Regions from separate parts of the Margalitia sp. FSL K6-0131 genome, predicted to be linked through region 1. Evidence: a T-box and tRNA genes for the amino acid it is inferred to sense, from the RefSeq annotation. Region 1 holds a T-box; the other holds one or more tRNA genes.

What was found. The T-box of region 1 lies ahead of metG (methionine--tRNA ligase). A T-box ahead of a tRNA ligase gene usually reads a tRNA of that ligase, here a tRNA-Met.
Region 2: it encodes a tRNA-Met, which carries the amino acid that the T-box ahead of metG (methionine--tRNA ligase) is inferred to sense. The anticodon was not compared.

What each region holds. Positions count from the first base shown of each region.
Region 1 covers NZ_JBBOZS010000001.1:3,146,757-3,158,734, reverse strand. The annotation lists gene NSQ59_RS15515 (GNAT family N-acetyltransferase) at 1-228, shown strand, start outside; gene NSQ59_RS15510 (GNAT family N-acetyltransferase) at 333-902, shown strand; gene NSQ59_RS15505 (tetratricopeptide repeat protein) at 985-1,470, shown strand; gene NSQ59_RS15500 (pentapeptide repeat-containing protein) at 1,748-2,563, opposite strand; gene NSQ59_RS15495 (hypothetical protein) at 2,948-3,256, shown strand; gene NSQ59_RS15490 (GyrI-like domain-containing protein) at 3,253-3,579, shown strand; gene NSQ59_RS15485 (DUF1801 domain-containing protein) at 3,818-4,243, shown strand; T-box leader at 4,314-4,587, shown strand; gene metG (methionine--tRNA ligase) at 4,752-6,386, shown strand; gene NSQ59_RS15475 (hypothetical protein) at 6,579-6,734, shown strand; gene NSQ59_RS15470 (hypothetical protein) at 6,783-6,932, shown strand; gene NSQ59_RS15465 (GNAT family N-acetyltransferase) at 7,025-7,876, shown strand; gene NSQ59_RS15460 (VOC family protein) at 7,955-8,806, opposite strand; gene NSQ59_RS15455 (AAA family ATPase) at 9,026-9,586, shown strand; gene NSQ59_RS15450 (TetR/AcrR family transcriptional regulator) at 10,052-10,648, shown strand; gene NSQ59_RS15445 (SGNH/GDSL hydrolase family protein) at 10,651-11,325, shown strand; partial or broken gene NSQ59_RS15440 (SDR family NAD(P)-dependent oxidoreductase) at 11,383-11,817, shown strand; gene NSQ59_RS15435 (translocation protein TolB) at 11,925-11,978, shown strand, end outside.
Region 2 covers NZ_JBBOZS010000001.1:5,175,426-5,187,403, reverse strand. The annotation lists gene NSQ59_RS25405 (PP2C family serine/threonine-protein phosphatase) at 1-19, shown strand, start outside; gene NSQ59_RS25400 (Tex family protein) at 320-2,497, shown strand; gene cmpA (cortex morphogenetic protein CmpA) at 2,806-2,928, opposite strand; gene NSQ59_RS25390 (SprT family protein) at 3,027-3,482, shown strand; tRNA gene NSQ59_RS25385 (tRNA-Asn) at 3,570-3,644, shown strand; tRNA gene NSQ59_RS25380 (tRNA-Ser) at 3,649-3,739, shown strand; tRNA gene NSQ59_RS25375 (tRNA-Glu) at 3,758-3,829, shown strand; tRNA gene NSQ59_RS25370 (tRNA-Asp) at 3,848-3,924, shown strand; tRNA gene NSQ59_RS25365 (tRNA-Gln) at 3,994-4,068, shown strand; tRNA gene NSQ59_RS25360 (tRNA-Lys) at 4,094-4,169, shown strand; tRNA gene NSQ59_RS25355 (tRNA-Leu) at 4,197-4,281, shown strand; tRNA gene NSQ59_RS25350 (tRNA-Leu) at 4,344-4,429, shown strand; tRNA gene NSQ59_RS25345 (tRNA-Arg) at 4,479-4,555, shown strand; tRNA gene NSQ59_RS25340 (tRNA-Pro) at 4,607-4,683, shown strand; tRNA gene NSQ59_RS25335 (tRNA-Gly) at 4,701-4,774, shown strand; rRNA gene NSQ59_RS25330 (16S ribosomal RNA) at 4,922-6,472, shown strand; rRNA gene NSQ59_RS25325 (23S ribosomal RNA) at 6,822-9,756, shown strand; rRNA gene rrf (5S ribosomal RNA) at 9,858-9,974, shown strand; tRNA gene NSQ59_RS25315 (tRNA-Met) at 10,004-10,077, shown strand; gene NSQ59_RS25310 (GNAT family N-acetyltransferase) at 10,155-10,643, shown strand; gene tsaE (tRNA (adenosine(37)-N6)-threonylcarbamoyltransferase complex ATPase subunit type 1 TsaE) at 10,859-11,314, shown strand; gene tsaB (tRNA (adenosine(37)-N6)-threonylcarbamoyltransferase complex dimerization subunit type 1 TsaB) at 11,311-11,978, shown strand, end outside.

The DNA of each region.
Region 1 (11,978 bases):
CGTGTGATTTCGGATGGAGTGATTACCGGAATAATATGCGGAGTTTGTGTACTGCCGGCATATCAGTCTAAGGGAATCGGTAAAGCAATAGTCGATCAGTTGGTTCAACATTGTGAAGAAAACCGAGTTATTCCTCAGCTAATGTGTGTAGAAGGATTGGAACCCTATTATGTATCATTGGGGTTTAGGAAATTCTCAATTGGAATGACAAGGAATATTACTCATTAGACTTAATGTCTTTCGTGGTAAGTCAAATTTGTGTTTTTAATAGAATTGCAAATCGCCTAAAGTGGTTTTTTAGAATAAAAATATCAATAAAGGAGTAAAGGACATTGGGGAATATTGAAATCAGAAGACCGAGACAGGAGGACCAAGCAGAACTGCACCAATTTTTCAATCACGTCATAAGCGAAACTTTTGCTAATGAGGGATTGTCTGAATTAGTGGATGATATTGAAAAAGAAATTGTTCAAAAGCAGAAATTACTAGAATGTGATTTAGAAAGCAAAGGGGAAGAGCGTTTCTTTTGGATTGCTGTAGATACAAGAGAAAATAAAATTGTCGGTACTATTGAATATGGTGCTTCGAGTGAGCTTATCAATATTTACTCAAATGGTGAATTAAAAGATGTCGTTGAGATTGGCACTGTATTTGTTCATCCAGATCACCAAAGGAAGGGGATTGGAACACTTCTCTTAAATGTAATCTTTATTACTCTCCAAAGCAGGGGAATCACGAAATTCTGTTTGGACAGCGGGTATTCTAATGCACAGAAAATATGGAAAAAGAAATTTGGAGAACCGGATTATTTACTGAAAGATTACTGGGGTACGGGGAGTGACCATATGATTTGGAAAAGACAGACCTCTGATATGGCAATTATGTTTAATAAATTCTTGTAACCATAATTGTATAAATTAAAGGGAAGATCCTAAATCGCTAGGAATCTATATTTTGTAATCATATAAGTTGGAGAGGATCAAGTTGAAAAAAGAATTAGAAAAAGCAATAGAGCTGCGAAATAATGGTGATTATCAAGAATCGAACAAACTATTAATAAAGCTGGTTGAAAATGATCCAAATGATGCATTCATTAATTATCAATGTGCTTGGAGTTTTGATGTTTTAGGAGAGGAATCAAGAGCTGTCCCTTATTATGAAAAAGCGATTAGGTTAGGATTGTCAGGGAAAGAATTAGAAGGTGCATTATTGGGCTTAGGAAGTACATATAGAACACTAGGAGAATATGAAAAATCTCAAGAAACATTTTTAAAAGGGATAAAAATATTCCCAAATAATATGGCCATTCAGGCTTTTTACTCAATGACTCTATATAATTTAAACGAGTATAGTGCAGCTATGGAGCTATTACTTAAATGTTTGGTAGATACGACATCGGACAAAGATATTTTACAGTATCGGAAAGCAATAGATTTTTATGCTGATAAATTGGATAATGTTTGGGAGTGATCTTTTCCTTAAAAAGACAAATGGCAAAGAGGGGAGTGGAGGCGGTTCTGGACATATGCATCATACCTTCATTGTTTCGCCGCCTTTATCGGAAAATCTATCAGGAATTGAATTGCTTTTATTTACGTTTTGGGAAGATCAGGAAAGTCATCATTTTGTTATTTAACTTAATTAATGGCAGGCATTCGAGATTAAACACTTTTGAATGATAAAGTATAATGAAAAAGAACCCCAATTTTATTAGGTTGGGGTTAAGATAAGTTTAATTGGTGATATCTCATTTCCAATGGTCAGGACTCTTTAATGATGGTGGTAATTTCGTGTTTCTATCACCCTTCGCCGCATTCACTTGTGCCTGTGTCAAAAAAATACTTCCTGTAAGATTTGCACCACTTAAATCGGCATCTCTAAAGTCTGCCCCAATTAGGTCCGTCATTCTTAAGTCTGCATCTCTTAGATCCGCAGCAATTAACAGCACTCCTCTTAAACTAGCGCCTTTTAAATCCGCACCTTTAAGTTTTGCGCCAATTAAGTCATACTGGATTTTCTTCTTAAACTTCTTGTTAAGGGTTTTAGCTCTAACCAGTTCACTTGTGCGCAAAAGTAATTCATTAACCTTTGATCGATGCTCATGAACATTAATATTTAAAATATTTTCTGGGCTTTGTTTCGTAAGGAGTTCCGTTTCCTCATACATAACATGCAATTGTTGGTGGATAGGTTTGGAAGCTTCCGTGTTCAGAGCTTCGTGTAAATACCAAAGCATCTCGTGAAGCTGCTGTACTATAGGAAACACATTAAACATTTCCATAGCTTGTTCTGCATCATTCCGCCAATCATTTCCTTCATAGATTACTTGAGAAACTTTTTGCCCAGCACCAAAGCATTCATAAGCAGCACATCCTCGAAACCCTTTATTTCTAAGATCTTTATGGATACTGCATTGGAAATTTGGCTTTAAGTTTCTGCATGGAGTTCCGCTATCTTTATCGAAAGCAAAATCTGCAGATTTCGCATATGGTAATGCGACACAACACAAACCAAAGCAATTTTCACAATCTGGTTTTAAGTGATTTATAGATTCATTTGACAATGGTTACACATCCTTCAATAGCAACCTGATTATCTATACAAAAAAGTATAATATGCTATTTCAATAATAATCAATTATAAACAAAAATTTATGACTACAAAATATTTTTGAGTTTAATAAATATTATAAATTTTCCATTTAGTGTTTGAAATGTTATAAAATATAATTGAGAAACTATGTTAAACCTTGTTATTGATATTGGAGTCTCTTGAATTTCATCTATTGCTCGAATCAGCTTTTATTGATATACATACAGGAAGTAATGAGTAGTAACAAATTAAGGTTGAATCTGTTCGGCAGGAGTATATTATAAAGTGAAAATAGGTTAATAAACACACTCGTTGTGTCAAAGTGGGTTATTCAATAAAAGGGAGATGTTATTATTTGGACAAAAAGGTAGATTATAAAAAAGATTATAAGCAACTCTATATGCCTAAAATGTCGCCGGAAATTGTAGTAGTACCGAGGATGTCATTTTTTATGGTCAATGGTTCTGGGGACCCTAACGGGGAAGAATTCGCCATGGCAACAGAAGCGTTGTACAGTATGAGTTATGCGGTGAGAATGTCATACAAAAGTGAAAATGTACCAGCTGGATACTATAAATATACGGTTTTTCCACTCGAGGGCTTATGGGACTTGATTGATCAAAGCCCGCGACAGACAAAAGCAATTTTAAGTACACGATTATGATACGCCAACCAGATTTTTTGACTGAAGAACATTTTGAACGATTTTTGGAACAGTCGAAAAGGAAAAGGCCAAGCCCATTCCTAAAGAAAATTCGGTTTGAACATGCCGAAGAGGGATTGAGTTGTCAAATGATGCATATTGGAAGCTTTGACGATGAACCAGAAAGCTTTACACGAATGGAAGCGTTTTGTTTAGAACATGGTTATATTCGTTCAAGCAAAATTCATCGGGAAATTTATTTGTCAGATCCTCGTAAGACTGAACCGGCAAAGTTGAAAACGGTGTTAAGATTCCCAGTAAAAAAAACTGATATTCGGAAGTAGAAATAGATTTACCCATAAACAAACGGTTACGATGGGGGTTCAATTAGTAAACCAATTGTTCGTGTGGTGTGTGGAAAATCGTTAACTCAAATTAAATGGATTGTTAATAGTTCTAGCATGATTGAATGCCCTATTAATTTACTGTTTAAAATAGAAGTAATAAGAAAAGGATCGTTTTTTAGTATTATTTGAAAAAGTCGTGTTCCAATAAAATATAAAAAATGGAGAGTCAAAAATTATGTATGAATTAAAAACAAAAGAAACCGATCATAATGTTATTGATTTTATTGAAAAAATTGAAACACCTAAAAAAAAGGAAGATGCTTATACATTATTAGATATTTTTACCGAGGCAACTGGTCATCAGGCGAAAATGTGGGGAACGAGCATCATTGGTTTTGGTTCTTATCATTATAAATATAAATCCGGCCATGAAGGTGATGCACCGCTTGTCGGATTTTCACCCCGAAAATCGAAAATAAGTCTATATTTATCTCCATGTGAAGATGGTCCTCAAAAAGAGTTATTAAAGGATTTTGGAAAACATACAACTGGGAAAGCATGTGTTTATATTAATAAAGTAGCAGATATAAATATTGAAGTACTAATTTCATTAATTAAGCACTCCATTCAATTTATAAAAGAAGCATATCCCGAACAGTAAAATTAAATGTATTTATTTTTTTTATATTGACATTGGAATATTTATTTTATAAATTATGATTAATAAAAAAATAAAGGCAATGAAGAGAAAAAGTAAAATGATTTTGTTTTTCAAAAGAGAGCTTCGGTAGCTGAAAAGAAGCAAAAATAAACATTTGAAAAATGGTCTCTGAGCTTCGTACTGAACATACTTTTCGTATTAGTAGGCTGCGACGAGTTTTGACTCTCGTTATCAACGTCACAGTATAAGAGTAAAAGTTTTACTCCGTACTTGCTGAGGCAAATAGTGTGAACTATTTGTGAAATAAGGTGGTATCACGTGGGTATTCAAACCTCGTCCTTAACTATTTTTAGTTGAGGGCGGGGTTTTTTGTTTTCAAATATCAATACTCAATAGGGGATTTAGGTGCCTAAAACACAGGGAAGGTAGGAAAAATGGTCACCAAAAGGCAAGATAGGTGCCCAAAACCCAGGAAGAAGAGGAAAAAAGGATATAGGAGGTAATTAAAATGAGTGTTTTTATCGGTGGAGCGTGGGCTTATGCAAATGGCTCCCTACATTTAGGTCATATTTCAAGCTTGCTTCCGGGTGATATTTTAGCAAGATATTATCGTTTAAAAGGAGAAAAAGTATTATATATTTCCGGCAGTGATTGTAATGGAACACCTATTACCATTAGGGCAAAGCAGGAAGGAATTTCACCGAAAGAGATTGCTGACCGGTATCATCAGGAATTTGAAGATTGTTTTTCAAGATTAGGATTTTCATACGATATTTACACAAGAACAGATACACAGCATCATCATAAAGTCGTACAAGAGATTTTTTTAGATCTACTCGATAAAGGGTTAATTTACAAAAAAGAAGTGGAACAAACTTATTGCGAACATTGTGAGCAGTTCTTGCCTGATCGATTTGTAGAAGGACTTTGCCCCTCTTGCAAAGAGACTGCGCGAGGAGATCAATGTGATCATTGTTCGGCTATTTTAGAACCGCTTGAGTTGCTTGAACGAAAGTGTAAAATTTGTGGTCATCCTCCGACGACAAAATTCACCGAGCATTTTTACTTTGCACTAAGCTCTTTTCAGGTTTTTTTGGAGAACTATGTACATGACGCTGAAAATAAAAAGCTTTGGAGAGAAAATGCTGTTTCTTTAACAAAACGTTATTTAAAGGAAGGACTACAGGACAGGGCAGTCTCAAGAGATTTGCCTATTGGGGTAAGTGTTCCAATCGAAGGTTATGAGGAAAAGAAAATTTATGTATGGATAGAAGCTGTATCAGGTTATTACTCAGCAAGTAAGCTTTGGGCGAAAGAAACAAATAATGATGATTCCATCTTTTGGAACTCCTCGGCAAAATCTTATTATGTTCATGGGAAGGATAATATTCCGTTTCATTCGATCATTTGGCCAGGAATCCTCGCCGGTTTCGGGAAGGAACGATTACCAACACATATCGTTTCGAATGAATATTTAACTTTAGAAAAGAAGAAATTGTCCACCAGTAAAAACTGGGCGGTCTGGGTTCCGGATATATTAGAAAAATATGATCCAGATTCCATACGCTATTTCCTTACGATAAATTCTCCAGAGAGCAGAGATGCTGATTTTTCTTGGAGAGATTTCATTTATAGTCATAATAGTGAATTATTAGGCGGGTACGGAAACTTCGTAAATCGGACATTGAAATTTATACAAAAATCGTTTGATGGAGTCATTCCTAACAAAATCATTACCCCTGCTATTGAGAAGAAAATAAATGATTTATACAGGGAAGTAGGAAATTGTATAGAAAATACTGCTTTCAAAAGAGCACTGGAAAAAGCATTCGAACTTGTCAGATATTCAAATAAGTACTTTGATGAAAGGCAGCCTTGGATAGAGATAAAGGAAGATATCGAGTCTTGTAAACAAACTATTGCTGATTGTGTTTATTTAATAGCTAATTTAGCATATATCTTGATGCCATTCCTTCCTTTTTCGAGCTCTAAGGTAAAAGAAATGTTAAAAACAACGGAAACAGAATGGAAAGCATTTTATGTTAATTCTTTGCAATTATCAAATGTGGAACCATTATTTGAAAGAATAGACCTCACAAGAATAGAAGAAGAACTGGAAAAGTTAAATAGCCAAAGTGTTTGAAAGAATGAAGTAAAACGTTATTAATATAAAATAAGAAGTGCATTAATTACGCAAATTCTAATTAGGGTTTGCGCTTTTTTTGTTAAATAATATTACATATTTTTTACATTTTTGAAGGGTTTTATGTTCCATTAATAGAATAGTTGTATTTGAAAAATATCTTTAGAATTTATTTTATTGGGGGATTATTATTTGGATGGAACTGAATTGGAGTATCGTGTAGTTGGTAAAGGTGAGCAATTTCTTATAATAGAAACAGGAATTGGCAGTTCCTTTTATGATTGGTTCTCATTTGTTCAAAAGATTAAAAATGACTATAAAATAGTTTTATATCATAATCATCCGTAAGAATGTCCCATTAGTGGTTTGGAGGACAAGCCGGAAAATTATTTCGTTATGAGTTACATCTTACACGTAAAAGGGGATGCCACATATCTTACTATTGAACAAGATGATAATAGACAAGAAGAGGACGAAGAGAAAGATTACGATGATGATGAGCATTCAATATTATTTGCACTCAAGAGGTTAGCTGAGGCACAGTAAGTATTTCAACGAATTGAAACCGAACAATTATGCAGACAAAATCGTTTAGGGGTGATACTTAGTTGGTGAGCTGTGAAGCGGATGTAAACCAAATGAAATTTTCAGAACGTACTTTAAGAATATTTAAAAATGCTGAAATGGAAGCACACAAATCTACTAATATTGTGTATCCAATTCATTTGATACTTGGGATTTTGAGAGAAAGAACAGGGGGATGTGCAGAGCTTTTTCTTCATTACCCAAAGCTTTATGATACTTTAAAAGAACGTATGCAAAAAATAAACTTCAATAATCAAGAGCAAGGCATTCAAACTGAATTTTTTAATATGAAAGTCACCCATACAACCTTTCAGGTATTAGAGAATGCATGCAACAGAATGAAGCGATTCAAACAAGTTTATATTAATGAGGGTTTATTGATAAAAGCAATTTTTGATGTAAATGATGAGATGACCAAAGCCATGTTAGAAGGCGTGGTAGTTTCTCCGATTGTAGAAATCTTGTCATCCCCAAGAGATATGATTGTTTCCTTAAAAGACTATTCCATTCCAGATTTAACGTCAACTGATCTAATTATTAGAAAAGCTGTAATAGAAGATGCAAATGCATTAAAAGATTTTGTAGAAGCGGAGTTTGGAAATGGTTGGTTGGATTCGGTTGAAAATGGACTTCAAGAAGAAAACATTCCTATTTATGTCGCAATTCAAAACGGAAAAATTCTTGGTTTTGCCTGCTTTGATGTAGTCCGGAGAAAGAAAGGCTTGTTCGGTCCAATGGGAACAGCTATTTCAAACCGCACGCAAGGAATTGGATATATGTTGCTGCATTGCTGCCTAAAAGAGATGAAAGACATTGGATATGAATATGCAGTAATAGGGGAAGCTGGGCCTCTTGAGTTTTATGAAAAGGCATGTAATGCAGTTGTAATTCCTATGGGCGTTTGAAATCCTGGAATTGGAAGTGAATCTCCAGATGATGCAAAAAGCATCCAATCGGGAAGTTTTCCAATTGGATGCTTTTAATTAAATTTGTAATAGAATTCGATTTCCGGAAGGATCTATAGTAACAAAGTAACCATTCTCTTCTGTTACGATGGCGCCGATATTCTTCAGCTGATGAATAATATTTTTTCTAGTACCCTCATCCGGAAACTTTAGTGTATAAGAGACAAGTCCGACACTATTGGCGAGAGGTTCGGGTGCACCAATACCATTCCATGTATTTAATCCAATATGATGATGATATTTCCCTGTAGAAATAAAGAGCGCCTGATTTCCATATCGAGAGACTACAGCAAATCCGAGTCCCTTCGTATAAAATTCTTCTGTCTTTTTTAATTCTGATACATGCAAATGAATATGTCCCATAACGGTGCCGGACGGTAACGCTTTCCATGATTGCCCTTGCGCCTCTTCTAACAGACTTTGTGCATCCAATGGCTCTGTTGACATGATTACTTCGTTATTTTTCCAATCCCATGTGGATGAAGGCCGGTCTGTATAAATTTCAATTCCATTTCCATCCGGGTCAGCTAAATATAGAGCTTCACTTACCAGATGGTCAGATGCCCCTTGTAATGGATAGCCTATTTGAATAAAGTGTAATAAAATTTTTCCTAAGTCTGCGCGTGTAGGTAATAAAAGAGCAAAATGGTATAAGCCTGTTGTTCGCGGCTGTTTTGGTATCACATTTTCAGGCTGTTCAAGTGAAATTAACACTGTTTTTCCATACGCACTTAATTTTGCGGTTGTCGCTGTTTGATCTAATACTTTAAAGCCGATTATGTCTTTGTAAAATGCTAATGATCGTTCTATATTTTGTACCTTTAAATTCACTTGTTCTACAAATGTATTAGGTTCACGATGAAAATTCATTTTAATCCTCCTGATGATGATATATAGATAAAATTATTTTGCTCTACATAATCGAAATTCAGTTTAAAATAGTTAGTAAGTTACATTATGTTAGTAATTTTACTTCTATTATTATCTTCCGTCAAGTAAAAAACACTATACAAAGCATTTCTTCAGAAGGAGGACTTTTTCGAGTTAAAGAGAATTATCCTAAAAAAGATAATTTATGAGGAGAAAAATATGAAATTTGTGTTGATATTTGGTCCGCAAGCCGTAGGAAAAATGACGGTTGGCCAGGAACTAGCTAAAATAACAGGTTTAAAGCTTTTTCATAATCACATGACGATTGATTTGGTGAATCCTTTTTTTGATTACAGTACAAAAGAGGGAAAAAGATTAGTCCATTTATTTCGAATGGAATTATTTGAGTCAGTTGCAAAAAGTGATTTGGATGGATTGATTTTTACATATGTTTGGGCATTTAATTCTCAAGCTGATTGGGACTACATTGATAAAGTTTGTCACATTTTTGAATCAAGAGGAGGAACCGTTTACTTTGTAGAGCTTGAGGCAGATATTGATGAAAGGCTAGAAAGAAATAAAACTCCTAACAGACTGGAACATAAACCAACAAAAAGAAATATTGCATGGTCTGAAAATGATATGAAAAAATCGATGGAAAAATACAGATTGAATTCACTAGATGGAGAAATAAAAAGAAAAGAATATATAAAAATTAACAATACTAACTTGAGTGCAGAAGAAGTGGCAAAAATGATTAAGGAAAAATTTAATTTATAGAAGTCAAAACTTTATTGGTCAAAGAACCATCCTAAAGAGTATGGTTTCTTTGATCAAAAACATGTAAATAAGAATAAATACATTGGTGTACTATATACTATTTTTTTGGGATAGTTTTTTGTTGCGAAATAGCTCCTTCGCCGCTATTGTAAATCATCCTATGGTCAATATGTACAATGAATTTAATGCCCAATGAAGTACCACTTCATCATCATAACTCAACTCCGTTCTTGCTAAGCCCCTTTTAAATATTGGCAACAACAATTCCCCAATTAACAGTTTATCAATATAAGGATAGTGGAATACATGTACGTATTCATTACTAAAGTATTTAAATTGGTTCGATATATTAATAGTAAAAAAATGACAATTTGATGAATGATGCTAATTATCCATCAAATTATTATGAAAATTTCGTATAATAAAATTAGAACGAACGTTCAATTTTAAGAAAGGAGTATTTAGTTGAATAAAAGACGATATGACAGTGAAAATGCAAAAAGGGAAATTTTGAAAGAGGCCTCTTTGTTGTTTGCCAAAAAAGGTTATAACCAAACATCTGTTGCAGATATTTCAAAAGCTTCCGGATATAGTAAGGGACATATATATTATCATTTTCAAAACAAGGAAAAGCTTTTTGTGTTACTGGCAAACAAAACAATGCAAGATTGGTATGAAAAGTGGATGAAAAAAGCAACCTCTTACACTTCGGCGACTGAGAAATTGTACGGTATAGCGATGCATGTTCTTTATAACTACCAAACTCCTTTATTAAAATCCGGTCAAGAGTTAGCAGCCAATCCTAATTCCAGCGCAGAATCTATAAAAGAACTATTTAACCTAGCTATAGTGCCAATGAGTTCATATCGTGCCATTTTGCAGGAAGGGATCAATAATGGAGAGTTTATTACCGGAAACATAGAGGAGTGGACTGTATTACTTGGGACATGGTTGGGAGGTTTATGTCAGCTCACGAACACAGAGGATTTAAGCAAACTCGAGCCTCTCTTTAATCAAGCCATTACTATCTTTTTAGGTTCAATTAAAAAAAGGGGGAAATAACTGTGAAAATTGGATTAGTCGGAGATAGTTTAACGGAAGGACGACCTGGCGTTTCTTTCATTAACTTTTTAAGAGAAAGATACCCAAAGATAACGTTTGTTAATCTTGGTAAACCAGGTGAGACTATTAAAAGTTTGCATACCAGATTAACGAAAACAGTATTGGAAACAGATTATGAACTTATTTTTCTTTGGATCGGGGTTAATGATGTTTATTCTAAAATGCTAAAGGTACAAGCGCAGCCGGTGACATGCGATTACAATGAGTTTCAGTCGATTTTCACTGAAGTGATGGAAATGATTACAGTCTCAACAAAACAGGTTGTGACAGTATCACCTGCAGTGGTTGGTGAGAATGTTAGGAATGAAGCGAATGAGGGACTAAGGGAGTTATCTGCCATCATACAGTCAATTTCGCAAAAATATTCGAATGCTACATTTTTAAATATGCAATCTGTATTTGAGAATTATTTAGTGAACGTCAATAGTTCGGATTATTTAAGCACTAGTATTTTTCGAGTCATGAAGGATGTTCTCTTTTACAAGAATCCAAAACGGATTAATCGATTATCAAAGTCACGTGGGCTTTATTTGACATTAGACGGAATTCATTTAAACAGTCGTGGTGCTGAGATGGTTGCTGATGAATACTCGAATATGATAGAGCAGTTATTATAATCAACAAATGATACTCCGAAATTTTCAGTGGAGGGGTTTAACATGGAAGGGAATAGAAAAGAGCAAGGATTCGGACATATCGTCAATACATCATCAGCAGCTGGGATGGGACCTTCTCCAATATGTTCAGCATATTCCGCAACCAAACACGCTGTTGTCGGACTTACAACGTCCCTCCATTATGAAGCAAAAGAATTTGGAGTGAAAGTCAGCACGCTTTGTCCTTCCTTCGTTGATACTTCTATTTTTGAAAACGCAAAGGCAATAAATATGAATAAATCAGTAATCACACAACAATTGACCAAACAAAAAATGATGTCATCTCAAAAACTAGCCAAAATTACATTAGACGGCGTTCATAAAAATAAACCAATAATCTGTCCGATGCCAATGCGAAAAACCATTGATGTTATCTTTACAATTTTTCCTCCATTACATCGCTCTCTAATGTCATTAGTGTGTAAAGAAAGTAGAAAAGCACATATTTCATAGTGAATTAGTTAATTATTGGTAGTTACAGCTAGAGACTTTTCATCAGCAAAGGTTTTTATGGATTTTTGCCATTATAAAGGACATCCTACCTGCAAGGAGGGATGATAATGGCAATAAGAATTTTATTTTTACTTATGATTATCATTTTTAGTTTTACATTT
Region 2 (11,978 bases), 2.0 Mb from region 1:
CCTTGGAAGCTTGCTATAGGTTGCAGGCTTTTTCACTGCTTAGGAATTTATAAAATTGAACCTTTTGGATAACTTTTTAAAAAGTTGTCTACGTCTAGCTTCAGCGCCTATCGGCTAGTGGATTTCTCCGTCTCCTCCCTACGATAAGTCAACATCAGTTCGCGAACTACCTCACTGTGTTTCCTTTATCTCAGTCGAAGACTACGAAATCCATACGCCGATGGGCAAGGCGCTTGCGCATTTGTTCCTTTTTTATAGAAAATGGTAAAATAATAAGGGTCTCACAATAATTCAATAATGGTGGAAATGGGTGAATTGAATGGTTGAACAAACAGTAGCAACAAGAGATGAACAATTAAAAAAGCAATTAGCTGTGGAATTGAAATTTTCCTCTAAACAGATAAATACAGTCATTTCTTTACTTGATGAAGGAAATACCGTTCCGTTCATTGCAAGATATCGAAAAGAGATGACGGGAGCGTTGGATGAGGTTCAAATCAGAGCTATTATGGAGCGATGGACCTATATTCAAAATTTGGAACAAAGAAAAGAAGAGGTTATTAGATTAATTGGAGAGCAGGGAAAGCTTACAGATGAGTTGCAACAAAAAATAATCGCTGCAGATAAGCTTCAAACGATAGAGGACTTGTATCGACCATATAAGCAAAAACGTCGTACAAAAGCAACCATTGCAAAAGAGAAAGGATTAGAACCGCTGGCGGAATGGATGATGACCTTTCCGACAACCGGTAATGTAGAAGAGAAAGCTGCACAATTTATTTCGGAAGAGAAGGAAGTACATACAGCAGAAGAAGCTATAATTGGCGCGAAGGATATTATTGCAGAATGGGTGTCGGATGAGGCTTCCCATCGGGAGTGGATTCGACGTGATACATATAAAACCGGAATCATTTCCTCCTCTGTGAAAAAAGCAGAAAATGATGAGAAAAAGGTTTTTGAAATGTACTATGAATACGAAGAACCGATTAGGAAAATTGTTCCCCACCGAATTTTAGCCTTAAATCGCGGTGAAAAAGAAGATATATTGCGTGTATCCATACAGCCAGAAATAGAAAGAATTATCGATCAGCTTTCTAAAAAGGTAATAAAAACGTCTCATTCTATTACTGCTATTTATGTTCAACAAGCAGTTGAAGATGCTTATAAACGATTGATCCAGCCGGCAATCGAAAGGGAAATTCGTAATGAGCTAACGGAAAAGGGTGAAGATCAAGCGATCCATATCTTTTCCGAAAATTTACGAAACCTTTTATTACAGCCACCATTAAAAGGGAAAATGGTATTGGGGGTAGACCCCGCTTATCGAACCGGCTGCAAATTGGCAGTAGTAAATGAAACAGGAAAAGTATTGTACATAGGTGTCATTTACCCACATCCACCAAAAGCAAAGCCAGAAGAAGCGAAAGAAAAAATTATCAAGATCTTAGAAGAGTACCATATTGAAATCATTGCGATCGGTAATGGAACTGCTTCTCAGGAAACAGAGCAATTTGTAGCAGGAATTCTGAAAGAGGTAAAAAACGATATATCTTATATTATTGTTAATGAAGCGGGTGCAAGCGTTTATTCTGCATCTGATCTAGCGCGGGAGGAGTTTCCGGACTTGCAGGTCGAGGAAAGAAGTGCGGTATCTATTGCAAGAAGACTTCAAGATCCTCTAGCGGAATTAGTAAAAATTGATCCAAAATCCGTAGGGGTCGGCCAATATCAACATGATGTTTCGCAAAAGAAATTAAATGATTCTTTAACATTTGTGGTGGAAACCGCTGTAAACCAAGTTGGGGTGAATGTAAATACAGCTTCACCTTCACTTCTACAATATGTAGCTGGTTTAAGTAAAACTGTAGCTGGAAACATTGTTAAAGTTCGGAATGAGAGTGGTCGGTTCGTTAATCGAAGGCAATTAAAGGACATTCCTCGTTTAGGAGCAAAAACGTATGAGCAATGTATCGGGTTTCTGAGGGTAACAGATGGGGACGAGCCGCTTGATAAAACCTCTATTCACCCTGAAAGATATGAAGAAGTAAAAGCATTGTTGAAAAAGTTGAATTTTACCACTGCAGATATTGGTTCTGAAAAATTAAAGGCTGCAATTGAAGCTCTGTCTATTCAAGAGATTTCGAATGAATTAGGAATAGGAGAGCTTACCTTACGAGATATTATAGATGCATTAAATAAACCGGGACGTGACCCGAGGGATGAATTACCTAAACCACTATTGAAGAAAGATATTTTAAAACTAGAAGACTTAAAGCCTGGAATGGAAATGCAAGGTACAGTAAGAAATGTTGTTGACTTTGGAGCATTTGTGGATGTAGGAGTAAAAGAAGATGGACTAGTCCACATTTCAAAATTAAGCAATCAATTTGTCAAACATCCGCTTGATGTTGTATCTGTTGGGGATATTGTTACTGTGTGGGTTGAAAACGTTGATACTCAAAAAGGAAGATTATCCCTTACAATGCTGAAAAAATAAGTAAGACTGCAATAGGTCTGTTACTTTGGAGAACATTGTGTGAAAAAAAACGACCGAAACGCGTACATGTTTGGTCGTTTTTTGAATTTAGCGGACAGAGGTTCCGTTATCTGCGAGAAAATGGGTTGTTTCCTTCGATTTGCGGACACAAGTTCCGTTATTTAGCAAAATATCAGTAATTTCAATGTGTTTTTTCGCGAATAACGGAACCTCTGTCCGCTTAGTCATGAAATTGAGGTCATTTTATCAAAATAACGGATTCTCTGTCCTCTAATATTATATAGATAGATCGGTAAGACCATGAAATATCAATTGGATTTTTCATTGTTCTGGTTTGTGTAAAAAAACCAGCATTGATTTAATAGTTTAATTTGATATCGATTTTTTTCATTAAACGCCCTTCGCATTTGATTCTGAAACCAGATTGGCATATCGAAACCTCCTTGATTGATAAGTAGGTTAATACCTAGTATATGTTATAATGGGTTGTCATGTTCATTTTGAGTTGTTTAAAAAGGGGAGTTTAAGATTGGACAATCTAAAGCTTCAAAAACTTGTTGAGGATATTTCAATCACTTTTTTTGGAAAGCCATTTAAACATTATGCGTTATTCAATCCGAGATTGCGAACAACTGGTGGACGCTATTTATTGAAGAGCCATAATATTGAGCTTAATTATAAGTATTTTGAGGAGCATGGAATGACGGAACTCATTGCAATCATTAAGCATGAATTATGTCATTATCATCTTCATATAGAAGGAAGAGGCTATCAGCATAAGGATTATGATTTTAAGGCATTGTTAAAACAAGTTGGAGGTTCGAGATTTTGTACGCCTCTTAAAAATGTAAAAACAAAAAGAGTGACTGTTCTTCATTTGTATGAATGTACGAACTGTAAAACCCTGTATAAAAGAAAGAGAAAAGTGGATACGACTCGTTATGTATGTGGAAAATGCGGAGGAAAGCTAAATAAAGCAAAATAATAGTGTCGTAAAAAAGTTTTTTTGAAATTGGGTTGACACATGGCCTGTTCCTCATTATAATTTTAAGAGTCGAGATTGAAATAATATTCCGCAGTAGCTCAGTGGTAGAGCTATCGGCTGTTAACCGATCGGTCGTAGGTTCGAATCCTACCTGCGGAGCCAATATGGGGAAGTACTCAAGTGGCTGAAGAGGCGCCCCTGCTAAGGGTGTAGGTCGCGTAAGCGGCGCGAGGGTTCAAATCCCTCCTTCTCCGCCATAATTCATTAGTTGTTATGGCCCGTTGGTCAAGCGGTTAAGACACCGCCCTTTCACGGCGGTAACACGGGTTCGAATCCCGTACGGGTCATTAGAAATTCATAATATTGGTCTGGTAGTTCAGCTGGTTAGAATGCCTGCCTGTCACGCAGGAGGTCGCGGGTTCGAGTCCCGTCCAGACCGCCATTTTTAATGGGGTTTGAAATTTGTTTTAGTATATGCTATGATGAATTTCCTTTCTTTTAAAATCAATATTGGGCTATAGCCAAGTGGTAAGGCAACGGACTTTGACTCCGTCATTCGCTGGTTCGAATCCAGCTAGCCCAGCCATTTTTTTATTTTTGAAAACTTTAACGAGCCATTAGCTCAGTCGGTAGAGCATCTGACTTTTAATCAGAGGGTCGAAGGTTCGAGTCCTTCATGGCTCACCATTTTAACGTGGATTTTCTTTCTGTAACGCGGGTGTGGCGGAATTGGCAGACGCACCAGACTTAGGATCTGGCGCCGCAAGGCGTGGGGGTTCGACTCCCTTCACCCGCACCAAAATTTACTATTGAAATTTATCTAGCTGTTTGTTATAATGTTTTTTGTCACTTTTAATAAATGCGGTCGTGGCGGAATGGCAGACGCGCTAGGTTGAGGGCCTAGTGGGGGCAACCCCGTGGAGGTTCAAGTCCTCTCGGCCGCACCAAAGTTTTTTGCACAGCAAATTAACTTTCTATAAATAATTTCACTATAATGCGCCCATAGCTCAATTGGATAGAGCGTTTGACTACGGATCAAAAGGTTAGGGGTTCGACTCCTCTTGGGCGCGCCATAAAAAAACTATTCAAGCGAGTATATTATTGTTTTGTATACTTACTTCAATCGGGAAGTAGCTCAGCTTGGTAGAGCACATGGTTTGGGACCATGGGGTCGCAGGTTCGAATCCTGTCTTCCCGACCATTATGAAATTTAAATATGCGGGTGTAGTTTAGTGGTAAAACTACAGCCTTCCAAGCTGTTGTCGTGGGTTCGATTCCCATCACCCGCTCCAAAAAAAGATTTTAAAAAGTTGTTGACATCTTCTTCTGGAGATGATAAACTATAAAAGTTGCTTCACAAGAAGCGGCAAATAATTGATCTTTGAAAACTGAACAGAACGAAACGTCAATGTTTTAAATAATGAGCTATATCAAACACTTTTTTGGAGAGTTTGATCCTGGCTCAGGACGAACGCTGGCGGCGTGCCTAATACATGCAAGTCGAGCGGACTTTTAAAAGCTTGCTTTTAAAAGTTAGCGGCGGACGGGTGAGTAACACGTGGGTAACCTGCCTGTAAGACTGGGATAACTCCGGGAAACCGGGGCTAATACCGGATAACTTCTTTCCTCGCATGAGGAAAGATTGAAAGATGGCTTCGGCTATCACTTACAGATGGACCCGCGGCGCATTAGCTAGTTGGTGAGGTAACGGCTCACCAAGGCGACGATGCGTAGCCGACCTGAGAGGGTGATCGGCCACACTGGGACTGAGACACGGCCCAGACTCCTACGGGAGGCAGCAGTAGGGAATCTTCCGCAATGGACGAAAGTCTGACGGAGCAACGCCGCGTGAGTGATGAAGGTTTTCGGATCGTAAAACTCTGTTGTTAGGGAAGAACAAGTATCGTTCGAATAGGGCGGTACCTTGACGGTACCTAACCAGAAAGCCACGGCTAACTACGTGCCAGCAGCCGCGGTAATACGTAGGTGGCAAGCGTTGTCCGGAATTATTGGGCGTAAAGCGCGCGCAGGCGGTTTCTTAAGTCTGATGTGAAAGCCCACGGCTCAACCGTGGAGGGTCATTGGAAACTGGGAGACTTGAGTGCAGAAGAGGAGAGTGGAATTCCACGTGTAGCGGTGAAATGCGTAGAGATGTGGAGGAACACCAGTGGCGAAGGCGACTCTCTGGTCTGTAACTGACGCTGAGGCGCGAAAGCGTGGGGAGCGAACAGGATTAGATACCCTGGTAGTCCACGCCGTAAACGATGAGTGCTAAGTGTTAGAGGGTTTCCGCCCTTTAGTGCTGCAGCTAACGCATTAAGCACTCCGCCTGGGGAGTACGGCCGCAAGGCTGAAACTCAAAGGAATTGACGGGGGCCCGCACAAGCGGTGGAGCATGTGGTTTAATTCGAAGCAACGCGAAGAACCTTACCAGGTCTTGACATCCTCTGACAACCCTAGAGATAGGGCGTTCCCCTTCGGGGGACAGAGTGACAGGTGGTGCATGGTTGTCGTCAGCTCGTGTCGTGAGATGTTGGGTTAAGTCCCGCAACGAGCGCAACCCTTGACCTTAGTTGCCAGCATTCAGTTGGGCACTCTAAGGTGACTGCCGGTGACAAACCGGAGGAAGGTGGGGATGACGTCAAATCATCATGCCCCTTATGACCTGGGCTACACACGTGCTACAATGGATGGTACAAAGGGCTGCGAGACCGCGAGGTTAAGCCAATCCCATAAAACCATTCTCAGTTCGGATTGCAGGCTGCAACTCGCCTGCATGAAGCCGGAATCGCTAGTAATCGCGGATCAGCATGCCGCGGTGAATACGTTCCCGGGCCTTGTACACACCGCCCGTCACACCACGAGAGTTTGTAACACCCGAAGTCGGTGAGGTAACCTTTTGGAGCCAGCCGCCGAAGGTGGGACAGATGATTGGGGTGAAGTCGTAACAAGGTAGCCGTATCGGAAGGTGCGGCTGGATCACCTCCTTTCTAAGGATAATGGAAAACCACTTACGTGGTTACAAGAAGACGTTTATAAGTTCTGTTCAGTTTTGAAAGGTCAATCCTTTCAAATATATTGTTATAAATTAGAAACTATTAAGAAACTTTTTCTAATTCTAACAAAGTTTTTTGCTCCTGCGGCAAAGCATATTCGAGGATGATTAGGTTCACCTCGGAGCAAGTCAGCATGTAGCAAATTCTCTGACGTTTAATCATGATGTGATTGAAGTCAGTAGCCTTGTTCCTTGAAAACTAGATACTGATAGAAGAAACCAAGTAAAACCGAGAATCGCCACTTTATGGATTTCATCCAATTTAAAGTAGTAATAACCTTATAGGTTAAGTTAGTAAGGGCGCACGGTGGATGCCTTGGCACTAGGAGCCGATGAAGGACGGGACTAACACCGATATGCTTCGGGGAGCTGTAAGCAAGCTTTGATCCGGAGATTTCCGAATGGGGGAACCCACTGCTCGTAATGGAGCAGTATCTTTACCTGAATACATAGGGTAATGAAGGCAGACCCGGGGAACTGAAACATCTAAGTACCCGGAGGAAGAGAAAGCAAACGCGATTTCCTGAGTAGCGGCGAGCGAAACGGAAGAAGCCCAAACCAAGAGGCTTGCCTCTTGGGGTTGTAGGACACTCTATACGGAGTTACAAAGGAACGGAGTAGATGAAGAGGTCTGGAAAGGCCCGTCAAAGAAGGTAACAACCCTGTAGTTGAAACTTCGTTCCCTCCAGAGTGGATCCTGAGTACGGCGGGACACGTGAAATCCCGTCGGAAGCAGGGAGGACCATCTCCCAAGGCTAAATACTCCCTAGTGACCGATAGTGAACCAGTACCGTGAGGGAAAGGTGAAAAGCACCCCGGGAGGGGAGTGAAAGAGAACCTGAAACCGTGTGCCTACAAGTAGTTAGAGCCCGTTAATGGGTGATAGCGTGCCTTTTGTAGAATGAACCGGCGAGTTACGATTTCATGCAAGGTTAAGCTGATGAAGCGGAGCCGCAGCGAAAGCGAGTCTGAATAGGGCGAATAAGTATGAGGTCGTAGACCCGAAACCAGGTGATCTACCCATGTCCAGGGTGAAGGTAAGGTAACACTTACTGGAGGCCCGAACCCACGCACGTTGAAAAGTGCGGGGATGAGGTGTGGGTAGCGGAGAAATTCCAATCGAACTTGGAGATAGCTGGTTCTCTCCGAAATAGCTTTAGGGCTAGCCTCAAGATGAAGAGTATTGGAGGTAGAGCACTGTTTGGACTAGGGGCCCTCATCGGGTTACCGAATTCAGACAAACTCCGAATGCCAAATACTTATGCTTGGGAGTCAGACTGCGAGTGATAAGATCCGTAGTCAAAAGGGAAACAGCCCAGACCACCAGCTAAGGTCCCAAAGTATACGTTAAGTGGAAAAGGATGTGGAGTTGCTTAGACAACCAGGATGTTGGCTTAGAAGCAGCCACCATTTAAAGAGTGCGTAATAGCTCACTGGTCGAGTGACTCTGCGCCGAAAATGTACCGGGGCTAAACGTATCACCGAAGCTGTGGATGGACACCTGACAGGTGTCCGTGGTAGGAGAGCGTTCTAAGGGCGGTGAAGCTAGACCGGAAGGACTAGTGGAGCGCTTAGAAGTGAGAATGCCGGTATGAGTAGCGAAAGAAGGGTGAGAATCCCTTCCACCGAATGCCTAAGGTTTCCTGAGGAAGGCTCGTCCGCTCAGGGTTAGTCGGGACCTAAGCCGAGGCCGAAAGGCGTAGGCGATGGACAACAGGTTGATATTCCTGTACCACCTCTTCACCGTTTGAACGATGGGGGGACGCAGGAGGATAGGGTAAGCGCACTGCTGGTTATGTGCGTCTAAGCAGTTAGGCTGGTTACGAGGCAAATCCCGTAACCGTGAAGGCGGAGCTGTGATAGCGAGGGAAATATAGTACCGAAGTTCCTGATTCCACACTGCCAAGAAAATCCTCTAGTGAGGTGAAAGGTGCCCGTACCGCAAACCGACACAGGTAGGCGAGGAGAGAATCCTAAGGTGAGCGAGAGAACTCTCGTTAAGGAACTCGGCAAAATGACCCCGTAACTTCGGGAGAAGGGGTGCTCTGGTAGGGTGCAAGCCCGAGAGAGCCGCAGTGAATAGGCCCAGGCGACTGTTTAGCAAAAACACAGGTCTCTGCGAAGCCGCAAGGCGAAGTATAGGGGCTGACGCCTGCCCGGTGCTGGAAGGTTAAGAGGAGGGGTTAGCGTAAGCGAAGCTCTGAATTGAAGCCCCAGTAAACGGCGGCCGTAACTATAACGGTCCTAAGGTAGCGAAATTCCTTGTCAGGTAAGTTCTGACCCGCACGAAAGGCGTAACGATCTGGGCACTGTCTCAACGAGAGACTCGGTGAAATTATAGTACCTGTGAAGATGCAGGTTACCCGCGACAGGACGGAAAGACCCCGTGGAGCTTTACTGCAGCCTGATATTGAATTTTGGTACAGCTTGTACAGGATAGGTAGGAGCCTTTGAAGCCGGAGCGCCAGCTTCGGTGGAGGCGTCGGTGGGATACTACCCTGGCTGTATTGAAATTCTAACCCGCACCCCTGATCGGGGTGGGAGACAGTGTCAGGCAGGCAGTTTGACTGGGGCGGTCGCCTCCTAAAGAGTAACGGAGGCGCCCAAAGGTTCCCTCAGAATGGTTGGAAATCATTCGTAGAGTGTAAAGGCACAAGGGAGCTTGACTGCGAGACCTACAAGTCGAGCAGGGACGAAAGTCGGGCTTAGTGATCCGGTGGTTCCGCATGGAAGGGCCATCGCTCAACGGATAAAAGCTACCCCGGGGATAACAGGCTTATCTCCCCCAAGAGTCCACATCGACGGGGAGGTTTGGCACCTCGATGTCGGCTCATCGCATCCTGGGGCTGTAGTCGGTCCCAAGGGTTGGGCTGTTCGCCCATTAAAGCGGTACGCGAGCTGGGTTCAGAACGTCGTGAGACAGTTCGGTCCCTATCCGTCGTGGGCGTAGGAAATTTGAGAGGAGCTGTCCTTAGTACGAGAGGACCGGGATGGACGCACCGCTGGTGTACCAGTTGTCTTGCCAAAGGCATCGCTGGGTAGCTATGTGCGGAAGGGATAAGTGCTGAAAGCATCTAAGCATGAAGCCCCCCTCAAGATGAGATTTCCCATAGCGCAAGCTAGTAAGATCCCTGAAAGATGATCAGGTTGATAGGTTCGAGGTGGAAGTGTGGCGACACATGGAGCTGACGAATACTAATCGATCGAGGACTTAACCAAAATAGAGCGATTCTCTTTACTTCTTCTTCTACAGTATTTAGTTTTGAGGGAACAAACCTCACAACAAAAAAAGTTATTTTGCCTTTGGCAAAAAACTAAGGTCTGGTAATTATGGCGAGAAGGTCACACCCGTTCTCATCCCGAACACGGAAGTTAAGCTTCTCAGCGCCGATGGTAGTTGGGGGCTCTCCCCCTGCAAGAGTAGGACGTTGCCAGGCTTTTGCTTTTATAGTATTTATATTACCGTCGCGGGGTGGAGCAGTCCGGTAGCTCGTCGGGCTCATAACCCGAAGGTCGCAGGTTCAAATCCTGCCCCCGCAATCATATGTGAAAAACGAAACTTTAAGTTTCGTTTTTTTCTTTATAAAAAGATTTTATGGCAATGGAGGAATAAACTTATGCTTCATATAAGGGATGCCGCTGTAACAGATTTAGCAGCAATGCTAGAAATTTACAATGAAGCAATACGAAATCTTTCTGCAACGTTTGACCTAGTTGAACAAACAATAGAACAACGGATGGTTTGGTATAAGGAGCATAGCGGAAAATACCCGTTCATTGTTGCTGAAATGGATGGGAAAGTTGTAGGCTATAGTTGTTTAAGTAAATTTAGGGATAAAGAAGCGTACTCCCAAACAACAGAACTATCCATATACCTTTCATCTGATTGCAGAGGAAAAGGTGTCGGAAGCGTGTTAATGCAAGAAATTCTGATTCGGGCCGCAAAAGATGGATATCATACTATCATTAGCGGGATTACTGGCGGTAATGAGGCAAGTGTAAAGCTCCATGAAAAGTTTGGATTTGAATTTGTGGGCTGTTTTAAAGAAGTGGGATATAAATTTAATGAATGGCAGGATGTTCATTTTTATCAACTTATTCTTTAAGATATGTGTACGACTGTTGGGACCCCAGCAGTTTTTCTTTTGAATTATGGTTAAAAGTTAAAAAGACTTGTACGCTTTGCTCATTTATTGGTATTGAGGTAAACTAGCAGTATAATGATTTCCTTAGGACGTATAATCCTAAGGCTTTTTAATAAGTCTTTTATTATTTTATATAAATTTTTTAGCTAAAACGCTACTTTTTAGAGGAGATCGGTATGCAGGTTTATGAATGGATTTCAAATGGACCAGAAGAAACGTTTGTATTTGCTAAGAAATTAGCATCAATGCTTCAAGAAAATGATTTGATATTATTAGAAGGTGACTTAGGGGCAGGAAAAACGACTTTTACCAAAGGAATTGCTGCTGGTTTGGGAATACGCAGAACTGTAAATAGTCCTACCTTTACCATCATAAAGGAATATCACGGCAGACTTCCTCTGTTTCATATGGATGTATATCGTATACAGGATTCCTATGAGGATCTGGGGTTTGATGAATATTTTGAAGGTGGAGGAGTGACCATAGTTGAATGGTCCAAGATGATTCAGGAGCAACTGCCGCCTGATTATTTGGAAGTCACCATCACACATCAAGGTGATCAAATAAGAAAATTGGAATTTAATCCAAAGGGACAGCGATATGAGTCTTTGTGTAAGGAGTTATTTAAATGAAGGTACTAGCAATTGATACATCGAACCAAGTACTGGGGATTGCCCTTCTAGAGGAAGGAAAGGTTATTGGTGAGTATATAACAAATTTGAAAAAAAATCATAGTATTAGAGTAATGCCGGCTATTCAACATTTGCTTCAGGATTGTGATACATTGCCGAAGGAGTTGGAGAAAATTGTTGTGGCAAAAGGACCGGGTTCCTATACGGGGGTAAGGATTGGTGTAACGATTGCGAAATCATTGGCATGGAGCTTAAAGATACCGCTTGTAGGCGTGTCTAGCTTAGCATTAATGACCGGTGTCGGTCGTTATTTCGATGGATATTTATCGCCGTTGTTTGATGCAAGAAGGGGACAGCTATACACAGGCTTGTATAGATATCATGAAAATAAACTGGAAACAGTGAAGAATGATTGCAATATATTAGCGGTTAATTGGGCGGAAGAACTAAAGAGATTAAACAAAAAAATATTATTTATTGGTCAGGATGCTGCACTTCATCAATCAGTGTTAAGAGATGTACTAGGAAACTATGCGGTATTTGCGGAAATAACAGAAAACAATCCTCGTCCTAGCGAATTAGGTCTTTTAGGGATGGATATGCCAGGTGAAGATATCCATACCTTTGTACCAAATTATATAAGGTTAGTGGAAGCTGAGGCAAA